2 regions of the Roseateles sp. PN1 genome follow, and region 2 is predicted to be linked to the other one. Evidence: riboswitches for the same ligand, from Rfam matches in the RefSeq annotation. Region 2 holds a riboswitch; the other holds the start of a gene.
The links. A riboswitch is a leader RNA that binds a small molecule or an ion and turns the genes downstream of it on or off. The one in region 2 is predicted to bind cobalamin.
Positions count from the first base shown of each region.

Region 1: it holds a riboswitch for cobalamin, as region 2 does, so the genes downstream of both, AABB87_RS12900 (TonB-dependent receptor domain-containing protein) here and AABB87_RS15770 (energy-coupling factor ABC transporter permease) in region 2, are expected to answer to the same signal.

Region 1 covers NZ_JBCARA010000007.1:157,895-162,845, reverse strand. The annotation lists gene AABB87_RS12920 (GGDEF domain-containing protein) at 1-482, shown strand, start outside; gene AABB87_RS12915 (DUF1304 domain-containing protein) at 541-897, opposite strand; gene pth (aminoacyl-tRNA hydrolase) at 979-1,704, shown strand; gene AABB87_RS12905 (hypothetical protein) at 1,701-2,174, shown strand; cobalamin riboswitch at 2,171-2,425, shown strand; gene AABB87_RS12900 (TonB-dependent receptor domain-containing protein) at 2,517-4,451, shown strand; gene cobU (bifunctional adenosylcobinamide kinase/adenosylcobinamide-phosphate guanylyltransferase) at 4,609-4,951, shown strand, end outside.
Region 2 covers NZ_JBCARA010000010.1:42,456-47,406, forward strand. The annotation lists gene AABB87_RS15755 (precorrin-8X methylmutase) at 1-255, opposite strand, end outside; gene AABB87_RS15760 (sirohydrochlorin chelatase) at 252-1,256, opposite strand; gene cobM (precorrin-4 C(11)-methyltransferase) at 1,253-2,080, opposite strand; gene AABB87_RS15770 (energy-coupling factor ABC transporter permease) at 2,077-2,745, opposite strand; cobalamin riboswitch at 3,022-3,269, opposite strand; gene AABB87_RS15775 (bifunctional diguanylate cyclase/phosphodiesterase) at 3,534-4,951, opposite strand, start outside.

The sequences.
Region 1 (4,951 bases), on a different contig from region 2:
ACACCGACGTCCTCACCGGTCTGCCCAATCGCCGCCGCGGCAAAGAAGTGCTTGCGCTGAACGTCTCGCGCGCGCAGCGCCATGGCCGCACTTTCAGCCTGCTGCTGCTGGACCTCGATCACTTCAAGGCCATCAATGACCGGCACGGCCATGACGAAGGCGACCATGTGCTGCAAATCGCAGCCCAGCAGCTACACAACAGCCTCCGCGATCTGGACACCGTAGTGCGCTGGGGTGGTGAAGAGTTTCTGGTGATCTGCGCCGACACCGATCTGGCGCAGGCCCTGAGTCTGGCTCAACGCCTGACGCTGGCCCTGCCCGCAGCCGTGCAAAGCCAAGGCCACCCCGTCACCACCAGCATCGGCGTGAGCGCCTGGCAGGCAGACGATCTTGACAGCGCTGAACCGGCACTCAAACGCGCCGACCTGGCGCTCTACGCCGCGAAACTGCAGGGCCGCAACCGCGCTCTCGCACAAGCCTAAACGAACTAGGCCTGACCGCTAGCTTCAGCGCCAGCGCGAGAGCTTCGCCCCCGCTCGCTCACAATTTCAACAAGACGGCCGCGATGGCCAACGCAGCCGGCACGGCCTGCACAAACAAGATCTTTTTGCCCACGGTGAGCGCGCCGTAAAGCCCCGCCACCAGCACGCAGCCCAGGAAGAACAATTGCACCGGCTGACCCGCGACTGCGCCGAGGCTCAGGCCCCAGATCAAACCCGCGACCAGAAAGCCGTTGTAAAGCCCTTGATTGGCCGCCAGCACTTTGGAGGCCGCGGCAAATTCGGGCGTGGTGCGGAAGACCTTGCGCCCCAGTGGCTTCTCCCACAGAAACATCTCCAGTACCACGATGTAGATGTGGATCAGAGCCACCAGTGCGAGCAGCAAATTAGCAATCATGCAAACGTCCTTCTATCGTCTTTCAAGCGCGGGCAGCCGGCCGTGGCGGCGGGCACAAGTCCGCAAGGATAATCCCACCCCATGATTCGACTCTTTGTTGGCCTCGGCAATCCGGGCACTGAATATGAAGACACCCGCCATAACGCGGGTTTCTGGTGGATTGACACCCTGGCGCGCAAGCTCGGCACCTCGCTGCAGGTGGAGCGCAATTACTACGGCCTGGTCGCACGGGTCAACACCGCGCCCGGCGCAGCCGGACCGATCTGGTTGCTGCAGCCCATGACCTATATGAACCTGTCCGGCAAGTCGGTGGCCGCACTGGCGCGGTTCTTCAAGATCGCACCGGAAGAAATCCTGGCCATCCACGATGAGCTGGATCTCTTGCCCGGCGAGATGAAGTTCAAGCAAGGCGGCGGCAATGGCGGCCACAACGGCTTGAAAGACATGCAGGCCCAGCTGGGCAGCGCCAATTTCTGGCGCTTGCGCCTCGGCATTGGTCACCCCGGCCATAAGGCTGAAGTGGCCAACTATGTGCTGCGCAAACCACCACTGGCCGAGCGCCAGGCGGTGGAAGACTGCATCGCGAAATCGCTTGATGCGGTGGACTTGCTGCTTAAGGGCGAGATGGACAAGGCACTGACCAAGATCCACGCCAAGCCGCCTCGGCCGAAGCCACCCAAGCCGCCCAAACCTGCTGAGGCCGCTGAGCTAGGAGTCACCCTCAAAGCTGCGGATGGCGCGCTTGAAACAAGCCCCCTCGCAAGCGCAGAATCAGGGCCTGCCCAGGATCACAAACCCAGCCCGTGAACCGCTTTGCCAGCCTCTTGCTCTGCCCGCTGCTAGCCCTGTTCGGGCTGGCACTGGGTCTGCAGCAAACGGCGCAGGCGCAAACCCAAATCAAGACCACCGGCCTCTATCGCTGCGGGCCGGAGGGACGCGAATTGCGCGACTCCCCCTGCCCCGGCAAGCCCGACACCGCGCCCTCCCCGCTGAGCTACGACCAGCCCCAGGCCGCGCAAACGCAAGCCGCCAAAGCACAGGCGCAACAACAAGCCCGGCAGGCCGACCAAATGGAGCAGGCCCGGCTGCGCCAGGAAGCCCAAGACTTGCAGCGCAATGCCAATCCAGCAGGCATTGATGGGCTCAAGGGCATCGCCCAAGCCGAGCCAACTGCCAGCGCGCCCAAGTCCGTTGCGCACAAGCATCCAGACAAGCGCAAGGCGCCAAAAGCGGGCAAGCCAGCCAAACCGGCGAAAACAGTGCCCGGCAGCAAGTAGAATCAAAGGCTGTTGGTGCTCGCACCGCCCTTCATGGCGGTGCAGTTAAACGGGAATCAGGAAGTTAAGCCGCCACGCGGCAAGACCAACCTGAGCTGTCCCCGCAACGGTAAGTGAACGAGGCATGCTTCGACAGATGCCTCAAGCCCTGGACTCAATCCACTGGCGCCGATTCTGCAAAGAAGAGGTGCTGGGAAGGACTCAGCGGTATGTTCACCAGCCCGGATACCGGCCAACAAGGTGATGGATCGCCGCAGCCATGTCTGCATCGATGCATCGATTTCAGTACGCGTAGCGGGTGAGTTGCGCGTCTGGCCCTTGCTGTGTTCCCTGTTTTCTTTCATGCAAACCACTTCTTTCCGGCCCTCGGCCCGCTTGGCGTTCGCCCCTGCCTGCCTGCGCCGTTTCGCGCCTCTGTCTCTGGCCACTGCTGCTGCGCTCTCTGGCCTGTCCGGCCAGGCCCTGGCCCAACAAGCCGGCCCCGGCCCCAACAAGCTTGACTCGGTGGTAGTGACCGCCTCGCGCACACCGCTACGCCTCGGTGATGTCAGCGCCGACCTGACCGTCATCACCCGCGCCGACATCGACCGCCAAGGCTTCGGCGACCTGGCAGATCTGCTGCGCAACGCCGGCTGCGTCGAGTTCACTCGCAACGGCAACCCGGCCTCGACCACCTCGGTCTTCCTGCGCGGCGCCGATTCACGCCACACCCTGGTGTTGATCGACGGCGTGCGCATGGACAGCCAAAGCACCGGCGGCGCGCCGTGGGAAACCATCCCGCTCTCGCAAGTCGAGCGCATCGAAGTGCTGAAAGGCCCGGCCAGCGCGCTCTACGGCTCCGACGCCGTCGGCGGTGTGGTGCAGATCTTCACCCGCAAGGGCGCCAAGAAGTTGGCCCTTGAGCTGAGCGGCGGCATTGGCAATTTGGGCACGGCCCGCCTGGGTGCCTCGGTGAGCGGCACGGCCGGCGTGTTCGACTACGCCCTCAATGTGGGCGGCGAGCGCAGCGACGGCTTCAACACCATCGCCAACCCAAAAAACAGCAACTACCACCCCGACATCGACGGCTGGAACAAGCACAACGCCAGCCTGCGCCTTGGCGCGCAGCTGAACACCGCGCATCGCCTGGAGCTGATGGCCTTGCAAAGCCATACCGACGGCCAGTACGACGCCTTCAAGTCCAAGGTCGATGACCATAGCCTGCAAGACACAAGCGCGGCACGCCTGAGCTGGCTCTCGACATGGAGCCAGGCCCTGCAAACGCGCCTCAGCGTGGCCCAGGCCAAGGCCGGTTACGAGACCCGCCCATCGCCCTACAAGACCGACACCCGGATTCGCACCGCCACCCTGGACGGTAGCTATCAGCTTGACGCACATCAGCAGATCAACTTCCTGGCCGAGCACAAGCAAGACCAGCTGGACAATAGCGGCCTGACCCAAGCCGCCACCGTGGGCAGCGCCGAGCGCACTCAAACCGGCTTGGCCCTGGGCTATTTGTGGACCGGCGCGGCCTTCGACGCCCAAGTCAACGCCCGCCACGACGACGACAGCCAGTTCGGCGGCGTCAACACCGGCACATTGGCCTTGGGCGTCAAGCTCAGCCCGGCCTGGCGCCTGGTTGGCTCGGTCGGCAATGCCTTCCGTGCGCCGACTCTGTACCAGAGCTTCAGCGACTACGGCCCCAAGCTGAGCATCCCTGGCGTCAAGGCGCTGGAGCCGGAGAAGGGCCGCAATGTGGAAGTCGGCATCAAGTTCGCCGCGGGTGATAGCGACGCCAGCGCCACCGTCTACCGCAACCACATCAACAATCTGATCGTCTACGGCGGCGCCGGCACCTGCAATAGCAGCTTTGGTTGCTATCAAAACGTCACCCGCGCCCAGCTCCAAGGCCTGAGCCTGGCCGCCAGCACCCAGCTGGTCGGCATCCAATGGCGCGCCAGCCTGGACCTGCAAGCGCCCAAGGACTTGGCCACCGGCAATATGCTGGCCCGCCGTGCCAGCAAGTTCGGCACGATCTCGGCGCAAACCCAGCTGGCTGGTTTCGACTTCGGCGCGGCGGTGTTTGCCTCCGGCCAACGCTTTGACGACGCCGCCAACAAACGCCCGCTGGGCGGCTATGCCTTGCTCAACCTCAACGCAGCCTATGCGCTGACGCGTGAGTTGAAAGTTCAGCTCAATCTGGACAATGCCTTCAGCAAGGACTACCAGACCGCGCTGGACTATGCGCAGGCGCCGCGCACCGTGTTCCTGGGCCTGCGTTACAGCCCGGCGCTCTGAGCCATGGCTAGTGTGGTGTTTCACACTGAGCGGGTCATAAAACCGCGCCTTCACTCCCGTGACGGCGTTGCAAATCCTCGCCATAGCTACGGCTATGGCTGCGGTTTGCGCCTTGCCACAAGAGCGAATCCATCGGTTTTCTTAAGCGCCACACAGCATGAAACACCACACTAGCAGCGGCCAACACCAGCTGATCGTCGGCGGCCAACGCAGCGGCAAGTCGCGCCATGCGGAAGCGCTGGCGCAAGACTGGCTGGCCGCTGCGCCCGAGCACCGCGTCATCGTGCTGGCCACGGCGCTGGCTTTTGATGCGGAGATGCAAGCCCGCATTCAGCGCCACCAGCAAGACCGCCCGGCCGGCTTCAGCACGCGGGAGGAGCCCCTGGCCCTGACCGCGGCTTTACAAGCTAACGCCGCGCCCGAGCGGCTCATTCTGGTGGATTGCCTGACCCTGTGGCTGACCAACTGGTTGATGCCCATGCAGGGCCAGGCGGACTTGC
Region 2 (4,951 bases):
GACCACCCGGCTGGCACGGCTGCAGATAGCGGCTACACCGGCCGCCACCGCCTCGGGGTGAAAGTCAGTCAGGCCGTTGAAGTCAAAGTCTGCATTGGCGTGGATCATGCGACGCACCACCGGCCATTGCTGGGCGTCATAGGCGTGCGGGCCGACTTCGCGGTCGATCACCGCAAACGAGTCATGCTCGATGGCCCGCCCAGCGGCGGTCAGCTGCTCGGTGATGGTGTTGAGATTAGGCAGGACGGCGCTCATGCCGGGGCATGCTCATGCGGGTGGGCATGCGGGTGGGCGTGGGCGTGGGCGTGCGGGTGCGGGTGCGGGTGCGGGTGCGGGTGCGGGTGATCGTGTGCATGGTCATGCGAATGCCCATGGTTGTGATCATGCGTATACACCTCCTGGCCATGGTGGTGTCCGCCATGGCCCAGGGTGATGGCTATCTCGCGGTATTTGCAACCGTCGCAAGGCATCAGGGCGGCCGGTGCTTCATTGCGCAAGTCTTGCGCACGTTGTTCCAGCAGCTCGAATATCTCTTTCTCAGCACCAAAGTAGTCGCCCAGGGCGAAGCGGATCTGCGGGTATTGCTGGCGCAGATGCTCGACCTGACGCTGGATGCGACTGATCAAGGTACCGCTGAAGAGGTAGTAAGGCAGCACCACCACCTGGCTCATCATCTGCAAGGACTGGCGCTGCACCACTCGCTCCAAGCGCGGGAAGGTGATGCCGGTGAAGGCGATGTCCACCAACTCGTGGTCGCCCTCCTCATGCAGCCAGCGCGCCATCTTGGCCACATCACCATTGGCCTGGCGGTCCGAGGCGCCGCGGCCCAGCAGCACGACGCCGGTGCTGTGCGGATCGGGCATATCCAAGCTCATCATGGCCTGGCGCAGGCGGCGCTTGAGCAGGGCCAGAATGGGATCGCAGGCGCTCAGATGCGGGGCATACAGAAACCGTGTATCGGGGCAATCCAGGCGAGCCGAGTCAATCGCTTGCGGAATGTCCATCTTGACGTGGCCGGCCGCGTTGAGGATCAGCGGCAGCACCAGCACCCGCTGGGCGCCCTGGGCGGCGTGCCGCAGGCCGGCGTGCAGCATAACCGGTGCGAACTCGATGAAGCAGACCTCGACGCGCCAGCCGGGCTGGCGGGAGCGCCAGGCATCGGCAAAACGCTCGATTTCCTCGTTCGCCCCGGCCTCCCGGGAGCCGTGGCCCACCAGCAGCACGGTTTCCGTGCCATGCAGATTTGTAGTCGTCATGTTTGTTCTTCTTGAGCGGTTTGCGGCAGCGCCGAGGCGCGGCGGAATTTGTGGGTGAAGCTGGAGTCATAGAGCTTGGACTTGGCCAACTCCGGCCAGTGGCGCGAGCCAAGGGTGGGGCTCGCGATGATCATGGATTGGCTGACGATGCCCGCGTCGCGGCAGCGCTGCTTCACATCGGCCAGAGTGGCGCGAACAATCTGCTGCTCACCCGGCCAGGAGGCTTTGTGCACCACCAGAATCGGCGCATCCTCGGCCCAGCCGGCGGCAAGCAACTCGGCCGTGACCTTACCCAGCAAGGTGATGGAAAGAAAGATGCACAGGGTGCAACGGTGCGCGGCCAGGGCCGCCAGATCCTCGCCCGGCGGCACGGGCGTACGCCCTTCGACGCGGGTGAAGATCACGCTCTGAGTCAGCTCCGGCAAGGTGAAAGTCTCCACCGCCGCCGCCGCCGAGGCCATGGCTGAGGACACGCCAGGCACCACCCGCAAGGGCACACCGACCGCATCCAGGGGCTGAACCAGTTCCATCAGCGCACCGTACAGAGCTGGATCACCCGTCTGCAGGCGCAACACGGTTTCATGCCTGGCGGCGCGCTCGATCAGCCAGGCCGACATCTGCTCGAGCGTCATGCCCTTGGAATCGGCGATCTCGCAGCCGGGCGGCGCCCAGCGCGTGGCTGCCACATCGACCAGGGAACCGGCGAACAGAATGGCGCCGGCGCGCGCTATCAGCTCACGGCCCTTGACGGTGATCAGATCCGGGTCGCCCGGGCCGGCACCAACAAACCAGACGGTGCCAGGTCTTGCCCCCTGCTCGCTCACGCCAGGGTAGCTCGAGAAGTGAAGCTGAAGTCAAAGCACAGACGGGCCAGGGCATAACGACGCAGGGCACCGGCCGGGCGCAAGAGCCACAGAATCGCCAGCGTGAACAGAGGCTCAACAACCAACCAGGGCAGATAGGCCACGGCAAAACTGGCCCAGTCGGCGAAGGCGGTTTGAGTCTGGCCCAGGGCAAGCCAGAAGCCCACCATGGCCACGACGCCACTGTAAAACGCGGTGTCCAGCTTGACCAAAGTGGCCACGCCGATGGGCTTGTCCTTGTTGCCCACGAGACGGCGAGCCAAACCGTAGTGCATCAACATCAAGGGCAGCATCAGCGACAGGGAGTTGACGGCCAGATGCACCAGATCTTGCGGCTCAAACACAAGACCTTGCAGCAGCAGCCCCAGGGCTAGGCCCAGCAGCGTGGGCACAAAACCAAAGCTCAGGTAGAGCGGAATGGCGCCCAGGAAATGCAGCTCCGACGGACCCGCCTTCATATGGAAGATCTGCATGAAGACCGAGAAAAACAGCGCCGCCAACAAGGTGCGCAAGGCCAGCGCCGGCTGCTTAAGCAGGCGCGGCACATAACAAGCCAGGACAGCGGTGGCGGCAACGGCCGCGAACAAGAGTTTGGCGGGGGCGATCAAGCCGGGTTCGATATGCATGGAACAAAACTCCTTGCGCCCCCCCTTGAAAACGAAGAGGCGGCAGTTGTCAATGAATCCGACGCTTACAAGGCCTTCGCCCATGCAGCAGCCAGACCCGGGAAGATGGATCCAAAAAAAAAGGGATGAGAAACTCGCAGCAACGCGGCTGCGCAGCCGGTCAGCAAAGCTGACAAGCCAGGGGCTAGTTCTGGATGATTGAGGACATGATGGAGCCCGACCAAACGCGCCGACCCGCTTCCCCGCAGGTCATGCACAGAATGAGCACGTGCATGCACACGACTCGCTGTGTTGGCCGGTATCCGGGCTCGTGGAAATCAACCTATCCCCTTCCCAGACGGCTGAGCCATCCAGTGGGACTTCGACAGGCCTGAGGCGCAGCTTGCGCTCGCACTCTTCCACTTACCGTTGCGGGGGCAGCTTGACTTTCGGAGAACACTCCATGCGGAGACTCACCTTGCCAATTCCCGTTTAACTGCGCGCCTTGAGTAGGCGAAGCAAGCACCAACGGTCCTAATGGTAATGCATTTACACAGCTTGCAACATGAATCACTTCCGGGGGCTGCACGACGCCCAGAAAGTTGGGAAAACTTCAAGGGGTCCCAAGGAGAAGTATGAATAAAAGTGCAAGCCCAAGGTCGTTAAGTGTTTTTTGGCTGGCGAGGGTGGCGAATGCGAATCCTGGGTGTGGGCGTGCGAGACCGAAAAGTCGGTCAGCATGCCCACGGTTAAAGTCAGTTGTGCGCACTCTCGGAGTGTCCGGCATCAGCTTGAAACGCTGTCCTCGATCAATTTGAAATGGTGACACTCTCAGCCTGGTCGGACGTGAATTCCATTCGCCCCTTGCCTTTGCGTTTTGCAAAGTACATGGCACGGTCAGCGCTGTTGAGTAAGCAATCTTTGGATGTGCCGTTGTCCGGAAACAGTGAAACGCCCGCGCTGGCCCCAACACTGACCTTTTGCCCAGAAGCCAAAAGAACCGGTTCTGCAATTGCATCCAGCATCCGTGAAACAACCTGCTCGACTTGCCTGGGGCCCTCCAATTCTGAAAGCAGAACAACAAACTCATCGCCGCCCAGCCTAGCCGCGACATCACCGCTTCTTATGCAATGTTGAATACGGCGAGAGACTTCTACAAGCAGCCGATCACCTGCCTCATGCCCCCATGCGTCATTGATCGCCTTAAATCCGTCGAGATCAATGAATACGACCGCCAATCGCGTCGCTGCACCCTTCGCCTGAACAATTGCTGCACCAAGAAGTGCGTCTAGCGTGGATCGATTGGCGAGTCCAGTCAGAGAGTCGTGCTTTGCAAGATGTGTCGCTTGGACTTCGCGCGCTCTCACACTGGAGATATCAACCATGACCCACATTGAGAGGCCGTCAGGCAGTTGTACTCCGCTGAGGTCGATCCACACGGTACTCCCATCTTTGCGCCGCATAGGCAGCTCCAGGCGGGCCCTCTCACCAAGCGCTAGCCGCGGGTAAGTCTCACCAACCAACTCATATGCTGAGTCATCCAGATACAGCAGCCGAACCGACTGACCGACAAGTTCCTCGGGCGCGTAGCCGAAGATGGCGGCCAAAGCTCGGTTGTGCCATGTGAACACTCGGCGGTGAAACTTGGCGATGCCGACCAATTCGTTGTCGAGCATGAGGTGCTGCTCCGCCGCCAGTTGATTGAGGGCCGCTTGCGACGCAATCAACTCCTTCTGTCGACGCCCCAACAATGCAATCACAGTGACGATAAGGACGACAATGAAAACACCAATGCCCGTCAACTGGCTAGCTGACTTGCGCCACGGCCCGAAATAGTGGTCAGTATCGATTCCAACAAGAACCTGCAAGGGATGCCCACTGACTCTTTGGTAAGCCGACACGGTTTCGGAGCCTTCCAGGCCTGCCTTCGAAATTACGAGGCCACGGTTAGGCGACTGAGAAATAACGGTCCGCAAGTCATAGGATATGTTGGAAGCCCCGAGTCCAAGTTCCTGTTTTGCGGTCTCCGGGGTGTATCGGGCTATCAGTCGTAGCGTCCCAGACCGCAGTGAAATCGTTCCGCGAGGTCCAATCTTGACGTCATCAAAGGTGTCAACGAAATGCGCTGAAGAGACGACCGCATAGACCACGCCTAGAAACTTACCATCGGCAGAGATTATGGCTCTGGCCAAAACCATGCCCCATTTCTGGATAACACGCCCCTGTT